DNA from 2 places in the Gallintestinimicrobium propionicum genome. Region 2 is predicted to be linked to the other one. Evidence: predicted binding sites of a transcription regulator. Region 2 holds the regulator's gene; the other holds the start of a gene.
The links. Region 2 encodes NrdR, which represses ribonucleotide reductase genes. Its sites were predicted from a motif close to CACAANATNTTGTG; they were not measured.

Region 1: the regulator NrdR is predicted to act here: its motif matches at 2,258-2,271, upstream of nrdD (anaerobic ribonucleoside-triphosphate reductase).

What each region holds. Positions count from the first base shown of each region.
Region 1 covers NZ_JAOQJY010000020.1:23,635-32,529, reverse strand. Annotated here, with positions in the region: gene OCV62_RS13730 (class I SAM-dependent methyltransferase) at 176-1,039, shown strand; gene OCV62_RS13725 (DUF2752 domain-containing protein) at 1,088-1,522, opposite strand; gene OCV62_RS13720 (Crp/Fnr family transcriptional regulator) at 1,585-2,220, opposite strand; gene nrdD (anaerobic ribonucleoside-triphosphate reductase) at 2,450-4,609, shown strand; gene nrdG (anaerobic ribonucleoside-triphosphate reductase activating protein) at 4,609-5,157, shown strand; gene OCV62_RS13705 (HD domain-containing protein) at 5,405-5,899, shown strand; gene aspS (aspartate--tRNA ligase) at 6,076-7,836, opposite strand; gene tuf (elongation factor Tu) at 8,107-8,895, opposite strand, start outside.
Region 2 covers NZ_JAOQJY010000009.1:2,557-11,451, forward strand. Annotated here, with positions in the region: partial or broken gene OCV62_RS18450 (shikimate kinase) at 1-273, opposite strand, end outside; gene aroE (shikimate dehydrogenase) at 270-1,166, opposite strand; gene OCV62_RS08120 (YqeG family HAD IIIA-type phosphatase) at 1,182-1,697, opposite strand; gene OCV62_RS08125 (ABC transporter ATP-binding protein) at 1,704-2,459, opposite strand; gene OCV62_RS08130 (ATP-binding cassette domain-containing protein) at 2,452-3,279, opposite strand; gene OCV62_RS08135 (ABC transporter permease) at 3,284-4,087, opposite strand; gene OCV62_RS08140 (ABC transporter permease) at 4,098-5,039, opposite strand; gene OCV62_RS08145 (ABC transporter substrate-binding protein) at 5,046-6,569, opposite strand; gene nrdR (transcriptional regulator NrdR) at 6,764-7,225, opposite strand; gene OCV62_RS08155 (helix-turn-helix domain-containing protein) at 7,420-8,280, opposite strand; gene OCV62_RS08160 (glycoside hydrolase family 38 N-terminal domain-containing protein) at 8,368-8,895, opposite strand, start outside.

The DNA.
Region 1 (8,895 bases), on a different contig from region 2:
CGCGCAAACGCAGTTTTGCCCGGATACTTTGCAGATAATTCCTGTAACTATATTACTTACAAAATGAAGAATAAAGATTGAAAAATAAAATTTTTCAATCGCGAGATTTGTGTCTGTGCGCACTTGACACAAACTCGGCATGCGCAAAAAGCGTGCGCAGAAATGAGAGGAAAATATGTGGATCGCAGATCAATGGAAAGATTATGAAGTGCTGGATACTTCCAGCGGAGAAAAGCTGGAACGCTGGGGAGATTATCTTCTCGTGCGTCCCGATCCGCAGGTCATCTGGAATACCCCCCGCAAAAATCCCGGCTGGAAAAAGAAAAACGGCCATTATCATCGCAGCTCCAAGGGCGGCGGCGAATGGGAATTTTTCAATCTGCCCGAGGAATGGAGCATCCATTACCGCGAACTGACCTTCCGTTTAAAGCCGTTTAGCTTCAAACATACCGGTCTGTTTCCGGAACAGGCAACAAACTGGGACTGGTTTGGCAACCTGATTGCCAACGCTGGCCGCCCGGTTAAAGTGCTGAATCTGTTCGCCTACACCGGCGGCGCTACCCTGTCCGCAGCGAAGGCAGGCGCAGCAGTCACCCATGTGGACGCTTCCAAGGGCATGGTTACCTGGGCAAAAGAAAACGCAGCGGCTTCCGGTCTTTCCGATACTCCGATCCGCTGGCTCGTAGATGACTGTGTAAAATTTGTCGAACGTGAAATCCGCCGCGGCAACCACTATGATGGCATCATCATGGATCCTCCCTCCTACGGCAGAGGTCCTAAAGGCGAAATCTGGAAAATTGAAGAGAGCATCTATCCCTTCATCGAACTGACGACTCAGATTCTGTCCGATGACCCGCTCTTTTTCCTGATCAACTCCTATACAACCGGTCTACAGCCTGCTGTTTTAAACTATATGATGCAGACTGCCATTACGCCGAAATTCGGCGGACACACCGAAGCATCCGAAATCGGACTGCCCGTTACAGACAACGGACTGGTGCTGCCCTGCGGCGCGTCCGGACGCTGGAGCAAACAATAGAATGCACGCTCTGCGAGCATTCTATTGTCATGAGTAACGCAGCGTCTCTCACCCCTGCAGCATTCGAACCAATCCCAGAATCCACTTCCGATACCCCGGAATAAGCCGCTCCGCCAGACTGCCCGATGTGTAGCTAATCGGCGGCTCTCCGGGGAAGAAGCAATACATTCGATACAAATAGACTGCGACCATCAGCACTACAATCACGCCCGCAGCCGTCATCAGCCCTTTCGCTTTTTTCCCAAACCCATACCGCATAACCACCAGATAAGCAGCCCATAGAATCCACAGAAGCCCCAGCGGATTCATCTGCATTCCCCTCTGAAACTGCCCTGTGATAAAAAAGAACACCGCCCGCGTCATCCCACAGCCGGGACAAGGCAGACCAAATAAAAACACGGAGGGACAGAACGCATGAAACATCGCATGCGCTGCAATATCATACAAAACAAACACGACAGCAAAACCCCAATATGCCCCCACATCTTTGCGAATTCTACCAATAATAGCTGTTGTTTTTTTATCTTCCCTTCTCCCTGATATCTTCACCGCAGTTTTTTCTCCTCCAGCCAGATTTTCTTCCCTTCCGTCCGAATCAGTCCTTCCTCCTTCATCCGTCCCAGTTCGCGCATCATCGCGCTGCGATCCACAAACAGATAGTCCGCGCAGTCCGTATAGGAAAACGGCAAAGAAAAACCATCTCTGCCCTTCTGGCGGTTCAAAAACTGAAAATACGTCATCAGCTTCTGCCGCAGCGTCTTCTGCCCCAGCACATCCGCGTGCATCAGCGCACGTTTCTGGGTTCCCATCAGAATTTCCTCCAGAAGCTGCCCGCGCTTTTCATATTTTTTATAAGCCGACGACAGCTTTCTGTCATTCAAAAAAGCAACCTGGCAGCCGGAACGCGAAATGACGTAGCATACGCCCTCCACATCCGGAAAGCATTTCCGTGTAAAACTCTCCTTCGGCTCATAATAATCCAGAATCCGTCGCTGTCCCTCCTGATTCATACTCTCCAAAAAGGCGGTTCCGCTCAGCATAACGCCCACATTGTCCGCGTCGTCGTCCTGATTCATCAGCACCTGGCGCTTTCCAAACGTCCGGATATTCAACATCCCGTCCGCTGCCAAACGCTCCTGCTGTTCTTTTGTCAAGTCCCAAAAGCCAATAAATTGTTCCATATTTTCACACCATCATGTAGTCTATTTTTGTGCAAACCACTATATTTTGTATTATATCCTATATTTGTTGCTTGTGCAACTATTTTATCAGGACTTCGGTTATATAATAATGCTTGCACTCCACAGTAGAAGAACACTGCCGGAGCATGTCAGATTTTATGTTAAATCTCGAGAAACTGTCATTTACTCCGTTTTCCGAGATTTTTGCACGAAAAAGGAGAGGGAGACTATGAAAATCATCAAGAGGAACGGCTCTGAAGCCACTTTCGATTCCGAAAAAATTGTGGCGGCCATCACAAAGGCCAACAACTCTGAGGAAGGAACCAGACTTTCTCCGGAACAGATTCACGATATTGCAGACTACGTCGAATATAAATGCAACAAGATCGGACGCGCTGTATCCGTAGAAGAAGTACAGGATATGGTAGAAAACCAGATCATGGCAACCGGCGCTTTCGACCTCGCGAAGCACTATGTCCAGTACCGCTATCAGCGCTCTCTGATCCGCAAATCCAACACCACGGATACCCGGATCCTTTCGCTGATCGAATGCAACAACGAAGAGGCCAAACAGGAAAATTCCAACAAAAACCCTACGGTCAACAGCGTACAGCGTGACTACATGGCAGGTGAGGTCAGCCGTGACTTAACCCAGCGCCTTTTACTGCCTTCCGACATCGTAGAGGCTGACCAGAAGGGGCTGATCCACTTCCACGATTCCGACTACTTCGCACAGCACATGCACAACTGCGACCTCGTAAACCTCGAGGATATGCTGCAGAACGGCACCGTCATCAGCGAAACCAAAATTGAAAAGCCCCACAGCTTTTCCACAGCCTGCAACATCGCGACCCAGATCATCGCGCAGGTGGCAAGCAACCAGTACGGCGGACAGAGTATTTCTCTCGCACACCTCGCGCCTTTCGTACAGGTTTCCCGGGAAAAGATCCGCACCGAAGTTGCCGAAGAAATGAAAATTCTCAACACCCAGGCGACTCCCGAACAACTCAACGATATCGTGGAAACCCGTCTGCACCGTGAGATCACCAAGGGCGTACAGACCATTCAGTACCAGATCATCACCCTGATGACCACAAACGGCCAGGCACCGTTTTTGACGGTCTTCATGTATCTGAATGAGGCAAAAAATGCGCAGGAAAAAAAGGATCTCGCACTGATTATCGAAGAAACCTTAAAACAGCGCTATCAGGGCGTCAAGAACGAAGCAGGCGTATGGATTACTCCCGCGTTCCCCAAGCTGATCTATGTGCTCGAAGACGACAACGTGGAAGAGGACTCCGAATACTTCTACCTGACACAGCTCGCAGCAAAATGCACCGCAAGGCGTCTGGTCCCTGATTATATTTCTGAAAAGAAAATGAAAGAATTAAAAGAAGGCAACTGCTTCCCCGTTATGGGCTGCCGCAGCTGCCTGAGTCCCTGGAAGGATGAAAACGGCAATTACAAATTCTACGGCCGCTTCAACCAGGGCGTCGTAACCATCAACCTACCTGACGTCGCACTTTCCTCCGGCGGGGATTTCAAGAAATTCTGGGAAATTTTCGACGAGCGTCTTGATTTGTGCTATCGCGCCCTGATGCTTCGCCATAAGCGTTTAGAGGGTACTTTATCTGACGCTGCCCCGATCCTCTGGCAGTACGGTGCTCTTGCCCGTCTCAAAAAAGGCGAAACGATCGACAAGCTGCTCTACGGCGGCTACTCCACGATTTCCCTTGGCTATGCTGGTCTGTACGAATGTGTCAAATACATGACCGGCAAATCCCACACCGATCCGGAAGCGACCCCGTTCGCACTGGAAGTCATGCAGCACATGAACGATGCCTGCAACAAATGGAAACGGGAAACCAATATCGCGTTCTCCATTTACGGTTCTCCGATCGAGAGTACAACCTACAAGTTCGCCAAATGCCTGCAGAAGCGTTTCGGCATCATCGAGGGCATAACGGACAAGAACTATATCACCAACAGCTACCATGTGCACGTTACCGAGCCAATCGACGCTTTTTCCAAGCTGAAATTCGAGTCCCAGTTCCAGGCGCTTTCCACCGGCGGAGCGATCAGCTATGTGGAGGTTCCCGATATGCAGGACAACATCCCGGCTGTCATTCAGGTCATGCGCTTTATCTACGACAACATCATGTACGCAGAGTTAAACACCAAGAGCGACTATTGCCAGGAATGCGGTTATACCGGCGAAATTCAGATCGTTGAGGATGAACACAAAAAGCTCATTTGGAAATGTCCGAAATGTGGCTGCACCGATCAGAACAAATTAAACGTCGCAAGGCGTACCTGCGGCTATATTGGCACTCAGTTCTGGAATCAGGGACGGACGCAGGAAATTAAAGAGAGGGTGCTTCATCTATAATGAACTACGGTACAATCAAAAACTGTGATATTGCAAACGGAGAGGGCGTGCGGGTTTCCCTTTTCGTCTCCGGTTGCACTCATCACTGCCATAACTGTTTCAACCCAGAAACCTGGAGCTTTTCCTACGGCTCCCCATTCGATGAACAAGCGCAAAGCAAACTGCTTACGCTGCTTTCCCCAGATTATATCGACGGACTGTCCCTGCTGGGCGGAGAACCGTTTGAACCGGATAACCAGCGGGCGCTTGTTCCTTTCCTGAAAAAAGTCCGTGCGCAGTATCCCGGTAAAACAATCTGGTGCTATACCGGCTACACCCTGGAATCTGATCTTCTGTCCGAAAGCCGCGCTCGGTGCGAATGCACGGATGAGATGCTTTCCCTGATCGATGTCCTCGTTGATGGGGAATTTATCGAGGCTCAGAAAAACATCAGCCTTGCATTCCGCGGTTCCGAAAATCAGCGCCTGATCGACGTTCCCGCAACGCTTTCTTCCGGCAGCGTGGTGTGGCACGGGCTCATCAGCCAGAATATTTCTATGAAATATTAAAATTTCCTCAGAGCCTTTCGACAAGTACAAAATCTGCTTGTCGGAAGGCTCTGATTCCATGTAAAAGAAAATTTCAGCAGTTACAGTTTTCCCCGCACCGTTTATGAAATCTTCGTGAAATCCAGTCTTTTCCACTTGTTTTTCACTCCCGGTGCAGTATACTTAAAAGCAGGAGGAACAACGGTTCTCCGCTTTTTAAACCACGGAAAATCCGTACTCGTTCCCGCCGGAAAGGATGTGACAGCCGATGGAGATTACAGTCGCGGATGATATCAGCGCCGAGTACCGCGGTCTGGTGCAGAGCATTCTGGACAATCCCGAATTCAAAAAGCTTCAACGGTATAAGCAGCATTTTCAGACAACCCGCTTCATGCACAGTCTGAACGTTTCTTATATCTCCTGGCTCATTGCCAGAAAGCTCGGATGGGATGCCCAAACAGCTGCCCGGGCCGGACTTCTTCATGACTTCTGTGTTTACGATTTCAAAGATAAGCTTCCCAAAGGGGAAATACAGGCCTACTATCATCCCAGAGTGGCCGCCAGCACCAGCGAAAAGCATTTCCTGATTTCCGACAAAGAGCGACAGGCGATCCTGTCCCACATGTTTCCGCTTGGACCTCTTCCCGAAAGCCGGGAGGCATGGTTAATCAGCCTTGCCGATAAACTCTGTGCCATTTCAGAGTTTTGCTGCTTCCGCATTGCTTTGGCACGCAGGCATAAGGTTGTTATCAGCTACGGCTGATCCCAAACCCTGCGAATATTCTATTTTCTCGTACAATAGAATGATGCATGCTCTGCAAATATTCTATTGTCCGAAACAACAAAACGTGCGAAACACCTTCGATCGGAAAGTGTTCCGCACGTTTTTATTCATAACAATAGAATGCTCGCAGAGCGTACATTCTATTGTTTTCTTACTTACTGCTTCTCCGGAGCGCTGATCTTGATATGAACCTCTCTCAGCTGCTTCTCGTCTACCTCTGCAGGAGCGCCCATCATAACGTCCTGAGCATTCTTGTTCATCGGGAACGGAATAATCTCGCGAATGCTGTCTTCACCTGCAATCAGCATAACCATACGGTCTACGCCGGGAGCAATCCCTGCGTGCGGCGGTGCGCCGTAGCAAAATGCATTGTACATAGCAGGGAATTTCGCTTTCACATCTTCTTCGCCCAGTCCAACCAGCTCGAACGCTTTTACCATGATCTCAGGATCGTGGTTACGCACCGCACCGGAAGACAACTCAATTCCGTTGCAGACCAGATCGTACTGATATGCCAGAATCTCCAGCGGATCCTGATTCTCCAGCGCTTCTACGCCGCCCTGGGGCATGGAGAAAGGATTGTGGCAAAATTCCAGTTCGCCGGACTCTTCGCCGATTTCGTACATCGGGAAATCAACAACCCAACAGAACTCATAGCATTCTTTTTTCATATAGCCATCGAAGGATGTGCCAACCAGCTTGCGAATAACACCTGCAGTCTTCTGTGCTGCGCCCAGGGTACCTGCACTCAGTGCTACAAAGTCACCATTCTTTAAGCCGAGAGCTTCTATAACAGCGTTCTTCTTTTCCTGCAAGAACTTCGCAATACCGCCAGCCAGCTCACCGTTTTCATCCATCTTAAACCAGTATGCCTTCTGACCGCTGATCACTTCTACTTCTGCGCACATCTTATCGATCTGCTTTCTGGTACCCTTGAAATCAGGCGCTACGACAGCCTTTACCGTCTTGCCTGCAAAGGGTTCAAAGCCGCAGTCTGCCAGAGCTTCTGTCGCATCCTGAACCAGCAGGCTGATTCTCAGATCTGGCTTATCGGAGCCGTATTTCTCCATGGCCTCTCTGTAGGGAATCCGTTTGAAGGGAGCGGTAGAGGCTTCATGATAAATACCATACTTTGCAAAAATCGGAGGAAGAACGTCTTCCAGAACAGCAAAGACATCTTCCTGATTGGCAAATGCCATTTCCATATCCAGCTGATAGAATTCACCCGGAGAACGGTCTGCTCTCGCATCCTCGTCTCTGAAACAGGGAGCAATCTGGAAATAACGGTCAAAGCCAGAAGCCATCAGCAGCTGCTTGAACTGCTGCGGAGCCTGAGGCAGCGCGTAAAACTTACCCGGATGCTTTCTGGCAGGAACCAGATAGTCTCTTGCACCCTCCGGAGAAGAGCAGGTCAGGATCGGCGTTGTAATTTCCATGAAATCATGGGCAACCATTGCGGAACGAAGATCTGCTACAATCTTGCTTCTCAATACGATCTTGGATTTTACCTCCGGATTTCTGAGATCCAAATAACGGTATTTCAGTCTTGTATTTTCATCTGCTTCTTTCGAACGGTTAATCTGGAACGGAAGCTCCTGATACTGGCACTTGCCCAGTACCTTAACGGTTTCGGGAACTACTTCAACATCCCCGGTTGCCAGCTTCGGGTTCTTCGAGCTGCGCTCTCGCACGGTTCCTGTTACTTCAATGGTAGACTCTGTATTGATTGCAGAAAACTGCTCCATCAGATCTTCTGTTTCAACGACGATCTGTGTCGTTCCATAAAAATCTCTCAGGATAACAAATCCGAGATTTTTGCTCACCTTACGGATGTTCTCAAACCATCCGACCAGAGTTACTTTTTCTCCTGCGTTTTCCAGTCTGAGCTGGCCGCAGTTGTGTGTTCTTCCCTGCATCTGTATTCTCACATCTCCTTTTGCGATATCAATCCATATGTAACAAATTATACCACCCTGCAAATAGGCACGTCAATATGCGGTGTTGGAAATTCACGCGCCATTTTATGAGTAAAAAGAGCTGCAAAGCAGTGGAAAGCATTGAAGATGCGATTCATGACAATAGAAGGTTTCAAGTGAACTGTGGAACAGAAAAACCCGTAGAACCGAAGTTCTACGGGCATCTTACGCTTGAGCACAATATTTAAAATTGAATTTCCTATGTTCGAATTACTCGATGATGGAAACTACACGGCCGGAACCAACGGTTCTGCCGCCTTCACGGATAGCGAAGGTAAGACCCTGCTCCATAGCTACGGGATGGATCAGTTCGATGGTCATCTCTACGTTATCACCAGGCATGCACATCTCTGTGCCAGCAGGCAGTTCGCAAACGCCGGTAACGTCAGTTGTACGGAAGTAGAACTGAGGTCTGTAGTTGTTGAAGAAAGGTGTATGACGGCCGCCTTCATCCTTGGTCAGAACGTAAACCTGAGCGGTGAATTTGTGGTGGCAGGTAACAGTGCCGGGTTTTGCCAGAACCTGTCCTCTTTCGATTTCAGTTCTCTGGATACCACGCAGCAGAGCGCCGATGTTATCACCAGCCTGTGCCTCATCCAGCATCTTACGGAACATTTCGATACCGGTTACAACAGTCTTCTTGGTCTCTTCTTTGATACCAACGATTTCTACTTCATCATTCAGATGCAGAACGCCTCTCTCAACACGGCCAGTAGCAACAGTACCACGACCTGTGATGGTGAATACGTCCTCGACAGGCATCAGGAAAGGCTTGTCGGTGTCACGCTTAGGATCCGGAATGTACTCGTCAACAGTGTGCATCAGCTCAAGGATCTTGTCGCCCCACTCGCTGTTAGGATCTTCCAGAGCCTTCAGAGCAGAACCTCTGATGATCGGGCAGTCATGGAAACCGTACTCTTCCAGCTGCTCGGTAACTTCCATCTCAACCAGCTCAAGCAGTTCCTCGTCGTCTACCATATCGCACTTGTTCAGGAAAAC
Region 2 (8,895 bases):
TTCCCGTACCGGAGTTCCGCCGCCGACGGAAATTACCTGATTCTTCGCTGTTTCCTTCAATTCCTGAAGCGTCTGTGTCTCCATCTGCCGGAACGCTTCTTCTCCGTCCTGTTCAAAAATTTCCCGAATCGATTTTCCCTGTTTCTTTTCAATCAGACGATCCGTATCCGTCATCTGTCTCTTGAGCCGATACGAAAGCTTTACTGCCACACTGCTCTTTCCGCATCCCATAAAACCGATCAATACAACATTTCCCACTGCCTGTTTCCTCACTTTCCACTTAATTCCTGTTCCATTCTCTGATAAATTCTGTCCGCTGTCTCTTTGGAAACTGCTACGTTATTCCACAATTCAAACGCTTCCACACCCTGATACAAAAGCATCTTCAGGCCATTATACGCCTCTTTGCCATTTTCTTTTACCAGACGCATAAATTTCGTCTCCGCCGGTCGATAAATCAGGTCATAGCCGGTGCCCACCTTTTCATAAAAAGCGCTGTCCTCCACTGCCGCCTTTTCGCTGTCCGGAAATAATCCCACACTGGTCGCCTGAATCGCCAGATAGTCTCTTCCATCGAGTCTTCCAGCCTCTGCAATTGTTCTGGCATGGATCGCCTGATAGCCGGTTTTCTCCTTCACTTCTTCTGCAACACTACACGCCTTATCGACACTGCGGTTTAAAATAGTGACCCGTTGTGCGCCCTTCTGTGCGCACAAAAACGCAATTGCCCTGCCAACTCCGCCTGCGCCGAGTATCACGACATCACGGTCTTTGATTTCAACCTTATCCTCCTGCATCGCACGGTATAAGCCGCTCATATCCGTGTTGTAGCCGCGATATCCGCCCTCTGTGCGGACGAGCGTGTTAACAGATTCCACATCTGCCGCCAGCTTATCTGCGCTCACCAAATAAGGAATTACCGCCATCTTGTACGGCACTGTGACGTTTAAGCCCAGTACGTTTAACGCATACGCACCTTTGACCGCTGCACCCAGCCCCTCCTTTTCCACCAGAAAGGGCAGGTATGCCATATCGCAGCCGCATGCCGCTGCCAGCGTATTGTGGATCATCGGGGAAAGCGTATGCTCCACCGGGTTCCCGATCAGACCGCACAGTCTCGTCCTGCCTCCGATCTCTACTGCTCCTACTGTATCCTTTTCGTCCATCCTGTTTCAGTTCCTTTACTGCATTTCTTTCCGGCTTTTCTGCCGATAATAAAAGTGTAGCACAATTTTTTCCAGCTGTCTTTTAAAAATGATCTGGATTTCCTCTTTGGGATGGATCGGTTTGACCAAAATACTGCGGATTCCGCTTCTTTTTGCGCCCCAGACGTCCGTAAAAAGCTGATCGCCGATAAAAAGAGTCGTTTCTTTTGTCGTCCCCATCCGGCGCATCGCCTCTTCATAGCCTTTTACCGACGGCTTATCCGCCTTGAAAATATAGTCTGCATACTTTACATCCTCTGCGAAGCTTTTTACGCGCGGTTCCTTATTGTTCGACAAAAGCACCGCCGAAAAGCCGATGGTATGCAGCTTTTCAAACAGCGCTTTTGCACGGTCGTCCGCCGGCGCGCCATGCGGCACCAGCGTATTGTCCACGTCATAAATCAGTCCGCGGTATCCTTTTCGGTACAGCGCCTCGTAATCGATTCCATAGGAGGTATCCGCCGTTTCATCCGGATAAAAAATTTCCAACATGCCCATTTATGCTTCATCCTCTCCGATTCCTGCCGCCTCCAGCAGCTCTTTTGTGTATTCGTGCTGCGGGGAAAAATAAACGGTATCCACATCACCGCTTTCGACAATTGTGCCGTCCTTCATAATCATAACCCTGTCGCAGAGCTGATAAACAACGCGCATATCGTGGGAAATAAATAAAATCGACAGTCCCATTTCCTCCTTCAGCTGCTCCAAAAGCTCCAGAATCTGTGCCTGAATCGTCACGTCCAGTGCAGAAACCGCCTCATCCGCCACCAAAAGTCCGGGATTTGTCATCAACGCTTCCCCGATGCAGACTCTCTGTCTCTGCCCACCGGAAAGCTGGTTCGGGTAACGGTCTGCAATTTTTTCATCCAGACCGACTTTTTTTAACATTTCGAGTACCTTCTGCCTCCGTTTTTTTCCAGGAAGCTTTCCCTGAATTCGAAGCGGCTCTTCCATAATCCAGCCGATTTTCTTCGCCGGATTCAGGGAGCCATACGGATCCTGAAACACCATCTGCGGACGATTGCCGGACACGATCACCGTCCCGGAGTCCGGCTTTAACAGCCCCAGAATTACCTTCGCGAGCGTGCTTTTTCCACAGCCGGATTCACCCACAAGCCCCAGCACCTCGCCTTTCTCCATCGTAAAGGACAGATCCTTTAACACTTCGTTGCGTTTTCTCTTTTCAAACAGGCTGTGCCGTTCCGAAAAAAAGCCGATTTTCAGATGCTCTGCCTTTAAAATCACGTCAGCCATGTGCTTCCTCCGTTTTTGCGCTACGTCCGGAATTCTTTTTGACACAGCGAGGAATTGCTGCAATCAGCTTCTGCGTATATTCCTGCTGCGGGTTCTCAAAAATATCCTCCATCGCTCCCTGTTCCACAATTCTGCCGTCTTTCATGACGATCACGCGGCTGCAGAGTCTGCGCACCAGGCTCAAATCATGGGAAATAAACAAAATGGCAGTTCCTTTTTTCTGGTTGATCCGCTTTAACAGCTTCACAATCTGCGCCTGAACCGTTACATCCAGCGCAGTCGTCGGTTCATCCGCAATCAGAAGCTTCGGCTCACAGATCATCGCAGCCGCGATCATGACGCGCTGTCTCTGTCCACCGGAAATCTGGTGCGGGTACGACTGATAAATCCGCTCCGGGTCTTCCAATTCCACCTGTTTTAACAGCGTCAGCGCCCGTTGCTTTCTCTCCTGCGCAGACAGCTCCGGATGATGGATGCGAAGCGGTTCTTCCACCTGCCAGCCAATGCGGTAAACCGGGTTTAACGATGTCATCGGCTCCTGAAAAACGACGGAAATATCGTTTCCCTGAAGTTCTCTTAAAAAGCTTCGTTCGCAGTGCAGCAGATCGGTTCCCTCGAATAAAATTTCTCCCGTTTTTTTCATATCATGGCGGGACAAAAGTCCGGCGATCGCCAGTGCGGTCATGGATTTTCCGGAACCGGATTCCCCTACCAGTCCGACGATCTCCCCTGCGTCCATATGGAAGCTGACCTGATGCACAACCGTTTCGGGCACCAGGTGATCATGAAATTCGATATTCAAATCCTTAACGTCAAGCATCGCCTTACTCCTTTTCCCGATCCTTTAATCCTTCTCCGAGCAGAGAAAATCCCAGCACCAGCATAATCAGAAAAATTCCCGGAAACAACGCAAAGCCCGGGGCAGAAAACAGATAGGTCTGTGCTTCCGACAGCATTCTTCCAAGACTGGACTGCGGCGGCTGCACGCCGATGCCCAGATAGCTCATCCCTGCTTCCGCCAGCACGGCATTGTTAAAGCCGATCATGATTGCAGACAAAAGCACCGGTACGGTATTGGGCAGGATATGGACAAACATAATTCGCAGATTGCCCGCTCCCGCCAGCTTCGCGCTTCTGACATAATCCATATTTTTACAGCGGATAAACTCGCCGCGGACAATTCTCGCAAAGCTCGGGATAAATGCAATGCCCAGCGCAATAATCACGTTCCATGTGCCGCCGCCAAGAAGGGTTACGAACACAAGCGCCAGCAGGATGCTTGGAAATGCAAACAGCACATCGTTGATGCGCATCAAAACTTCATCCAAAATTCCACCGAAATATCCGGTAAACGCCCCGATGATAACACCAAATACCGTGCCGATCGCTACTGTGCCAAGCGCCACGCAAAACGTCGTGCCGCCGCCTTTTAATACTCTGCTGAAAATGTCCCGTCCGAAATTGTCGCAGCCCATCAGATGCGAAAAAGAGACGCCGGATAGCTTTGCTGCGTTATCCATCGTCTCCGGATTATAGGGTGTCCAGAAAAAACCTACCAGAATCAGCGTCAGCATGATTCCGGTAAGCCAGAGTCCAACTGTCAGATTTTTGTTCATTTTCTTTTTCATAATCGCCTAATCAATCCAATGTAATTCTGGGGTCCATCTTCTGATACAGAAGATCCACCAGGAAATTTGTAAAAATAACGATAAATGCGATAAATACAATGATCGCCTGTACTACAGGATAGTCCCGGTTGGAAATTGAAGTCAGCAAAATCCTGCCCAGTCCGGGGATATTGAACACCCGTTCGATAACAATACTTCCCGCGACCATATCCGCAAGCGCCATGCCCAGAAACGTAATAACCGGAATGATCGCGTTGCGCAGCACATGCTGGTACAGCACTCCTTTGGTATTATTTCCCCTGCTGTATGCCGTGCGGACATAATCCAGCTTCATCTCAGACAGTACGGATGTGCGCAGCAGCTTGATCGCCATCGCCGCTTTCGGCAGCGCAATCGCGACCGACGGAAAGATCAGGTATCCCAGAAAGCCTGTGACACTCGTCGTATAGGACACATACCCGCCCGGTGTAAACAAATGCAGCACAAGACCAAACAGAAGCGTGATCAGGATGCCCGAAAAGAACGGTGGAATCGCCATGATCACCTGATTGACGATCAGGACGATACGATCTACCTTTCCACCCGCGTGATGCGCGCAGAACAGACCGACCGGAATCGAAACTGCCACCATAATCAGAAAGGACATCGCCGTAAGTGTCAGCGTGACCGGAATCTTTTCGGCGATCATGCTGCGCACCGACATCTGATACTTGTAGGAGGTTCCGAAATCTCCCTGTATAAAATTGACCGCCCAGCTGCCAAAGCGCACCAAGAGCGGTTCATTTAATCCCATCTGTTCCCGCAGCGCCGCCAGTTTTTCAGGGGTCGCCTGCGTGCCCAGCATCGCTGTGGCCGGATCTCCCGGTATTACGGCAAACGCCGCAAATACCAGGAAAGATACCACCAGCATAGTCATCACAAAACCAGCCAGTTTTTTTGCCAAATACTTCATGAATTTTTACTCCGTCTGTTCGTCAACGATATACAGCTTTGCAAAATCCTGTACATACAGCGGGTAGAACTCGTAACCGCCGTATTTTTTGTTCAGGGCTACAAAGGAAGGCAGATCCTGAATGTATACATTTGCCGCATCCTCTGCCAGAATCTTTTCGCATTCCTTATAATATCCGGTCTTTTCGTCATCGTCTGCGCTTGCTGCTGCCGCTTTGTATGCTTCGTCATAGGCAGGATCATTAAAGTTAATGAAATTATTGGAAGCAGTGCTTTCGAATCTGGACAGCAGCGCTGCTGCAGTCAGACTGGATGCGTCTACGCCAACTACGGTCGCTTCATAATTACGGTCGGAATAAACATCAGACAGCCAGCTCTCCCATTCGATCAGCTGGATGTTGGCAGTTACACCGATCTCCTTTAACTGTTCTGCAATTACCTGCGCGGTATCGATATGCTGCTGATAGTTGGAAGGAACGGTCAGCGTAAAGGAAAATCCGTCGGGATAGCCAGCCTCTGTCAACAGCTCCTTTGCCTTTTCGATATTGGTCGTATACAGATCATTTAACTCTTCCATATAATATTTGCCGAACGACGGGAACATGCTGCTGCCGATCTGCGATCCCTTTCCATCGGAAATCATGTCCATAATGCCCTGCGGATCTACCGCATAGCAAAGTGCCTGGCGAACCCGTACATCGTTAAAGGGCTCCTTTGCATTGTTTAAATACATCGCCTGCACAAGGTTCATCGTACCTTCCAGCACATCGAAATCATCGGACAGCTGATCTGCCTGTGCCTGGGAAATTCTCGCAAACATATCAACTGAACCGCCGTTTAAGCTGGTCACAATCGTGTCCGCATTCGCGATTACCTGAAGCTTTACGGTATCGATGTTTGCCGGTGTACCCCAGTATTCATCGAATTTCTCTAAGATCACATTTTCCTGAGGGGAACGGGATACATATTTGTACGGGCCGGTTCCGATCGGATTGCTCTCAGGATCCTCGTTGGCTGCCGGTATGATCGCTGCGGTCAGGTAAGGGAGGAAGTCGGTATTTCCTTCTTTTAATACGATCTCAACGGTTTTCTCATCAATGATATTCACGCTGTCAATCGCCAAAAAAGCCGATACCAACGGGTCACCGTTACTGGTATCGGCACATCTGTCAATGGAATATTTTACATCTTCCGCCGTAACAGTTGTGCCGTCATGAAATTTTACCCCATCGCGAAGCGTGAAGGTATACACTTTTCCATCTTCCGAAATGGTATGGCTCTCTGCTACAGCGTCGTTTAAGTTTCCTTCGCTGTCAGGCTTTACAAGACCTTCGAATACATTGAACAATACCTCTTTGGTTCCCGCCGCCACTGCTTTGTGGGGGTCAAGACTGTCCACATCCTGAGGAATTCCAATGGTAATCTGAGAAGATTCCTTTCCCGCCTTATCGCCCGAGCACGCGCCCAGTGCAATAGTCAGTGCTGCGCACACCAAAGTCAAAAGAACTTTTTTTCCTGCTTTTGTCTTCATGTGTTTCTCCTTTTTGATTTGATCTTTATTCAGTTGTACTTTCCGGTTGCGGCAGCTGTCCGCACCAAAAAGCTGTGTCGGGATACACCAACGCGTTTTTCATCGGGAAGCGAATTCCCGTGCGGCGAAAAACAGAGCGTCGTCTTTCCCAACGCCTCACTTATTGTATACAGGAGTGAATCAAATTGCAAGATTTATTTTTTCTTTTTTTCAACGGCCTTGCGCAGTTCGTCAAAAAAGGTATTTACGTCTTTAAATTCGCGGTAAACAGAAGCAAACCGCACATAGGCGACCGCATCCAGATCTTTCAGTTTGTTCATGACCAGCTCCCCGATCACGCTGCTTGGGATCTCCTTTTCTTCCCTGGAAAAAATATCTGTCTCCACTTCGTCGATCAGCCCTGTGATCTCGTTGGCGCTGACCGGACGCTTATGGCAGGCACGCAGCACGCCGGCTTCGATCTTGGAACGGTCGTAGGGCTCCCGGTTGTTATCTTTTTTGATGACAATCAGAGGGATCGTCTCTACCTTTTCATAGGTCGTAAAACGTTTGCCGCACACATCGCATACCCGGCGGCGGCGAATCGCGTTATTATCATCGGATGGACGGGAATCAATTACTCTCGTATTGTCCCGACCGCAAAAAGGGCATTTCATCTTTCTGCTCCTGTCTGCCCGAACAGAAAAAATCCGGGCCGTTTTCATTCATTCCTCATGCAGAAACTGCTGTAGTTTCAGCACTTTCTACTATGAGTAAATTATAATGAAAACAGCCCGAGCTGTCAATCATTCCCTGATTTTGCAAGCTTTTTGGCGCCTGCCTTTTTTGAAAAGACTCTGCCTGCGCCACATTATTGCTTCTGTCCGTACTCCGTCGGATAGACCGAACCGAATTTTCGGAAATTGCCCGGGGTCAGTCCGGTCGCCTCTTTAAAGCAGCTGTGAAAATAATTTTCATCCGTATAGGACAGCCGCTCTGCGATTTCCTGAATCGACATGCCGGAATAGAGCAGATAGCGCTTTGCCGCTTCGATTTTCTGTTCTCGCAGATACTGATACGGCGTGATCTGATAGCGGTTCCGGAACTGGTTGATCAAATGGTTTCTGGAATAATGCAGACTTTCACACAGCTGCTCTAACTTGACATTTTCCTCCACATGCAGATCGATCCATTCCTTAATCTGCTCCGGAAGCGTGCGGGTATGGCTGCTGCCCTGGTTATGAAGCTTCTGGAGGATCTCCAGCACTGCGACTGCCGTCTCGTCCGCCATTTTATCGTAATCCCCATCGAACTGCTCCAGGCGCTGCAGGAGTGCTTCCATCTGCCCGGAGATATCGCAGTTGTGCATCAGGTATACGGTTCGGTCCAGATAAGCAGAAAACATTGCTTCCGCCATCAGTCCGTTAAAGCAGATCCAGATCTTCGTCCACGGTTCCTCCTCATCCGACCAATAGCAGTGTGGGATGCCTCTTTTTAAAAAATAGACATCCCCCGCCCGCGGCTCCAGGCGTTGTCCGTCGATCACCAGCATCCCTTTTCCGCTGTAAATATATTCAAATGAATACAGATTTTCCGGCTTTCTCTCGATCCGATATGTCCCATCACAATAGGATACTCCTGCTAACAGGACGTTAAATGGCCGGTCTTTTTTTTCATAATTCCAAAAGCTGCAAATTTTTTCTGTCATGTCTTCCTGTCGTTCCTTTGTCACTTCTATACGGCGGAATGTCTGCATGCGGGCGATTCTGTTCTTCCTAACACTGGAATGCCCGAAGGGCGTGCATTCCAGTGTTGGAAATCAGTCCAACAGATCTGCTTCTGCCAGCTGTTTTGTCTGTTCGTCATAATGAAGCGTTTTGATCTCGAATCCTTTTAAAGATACCGGGCAGGCAACACCTGCAAACGGCAGTTCTACAACTGCTGTGGTATCTTTACCGGTGCTCTCATAAAGACGAAGCGTATATCCTTCCCCGTTTTCTGCCTTTTTCCATGCAGAGACCAGAACATTTGCCTGATCGACCAAAATTGCGGGTGCTTTCTTTTCTCCGGCTCCGGATGCATTGAGGGCGAGCACATAAGGCTCTTCATTGTAAGCCTGTGCAGTGCGGTCCACATTGTCCAAAAGATCTGCCTTTCCTGCTTCAAAGCGGAATGCAAACTTACGTTCTCCCTGTTCCATCCGAACGGTGTGACGAACCTCATGCAGCGTCTTTTTCTCATCGAAATCCGCTGCAGAATAGCCCGCAGAGTGCAGCAGCGTCAGTCCGATCACGCCGTCTTCGATGCTGCTTCCGTAGCTGCCGCCGTTGACTGCCGTAAACGTCTT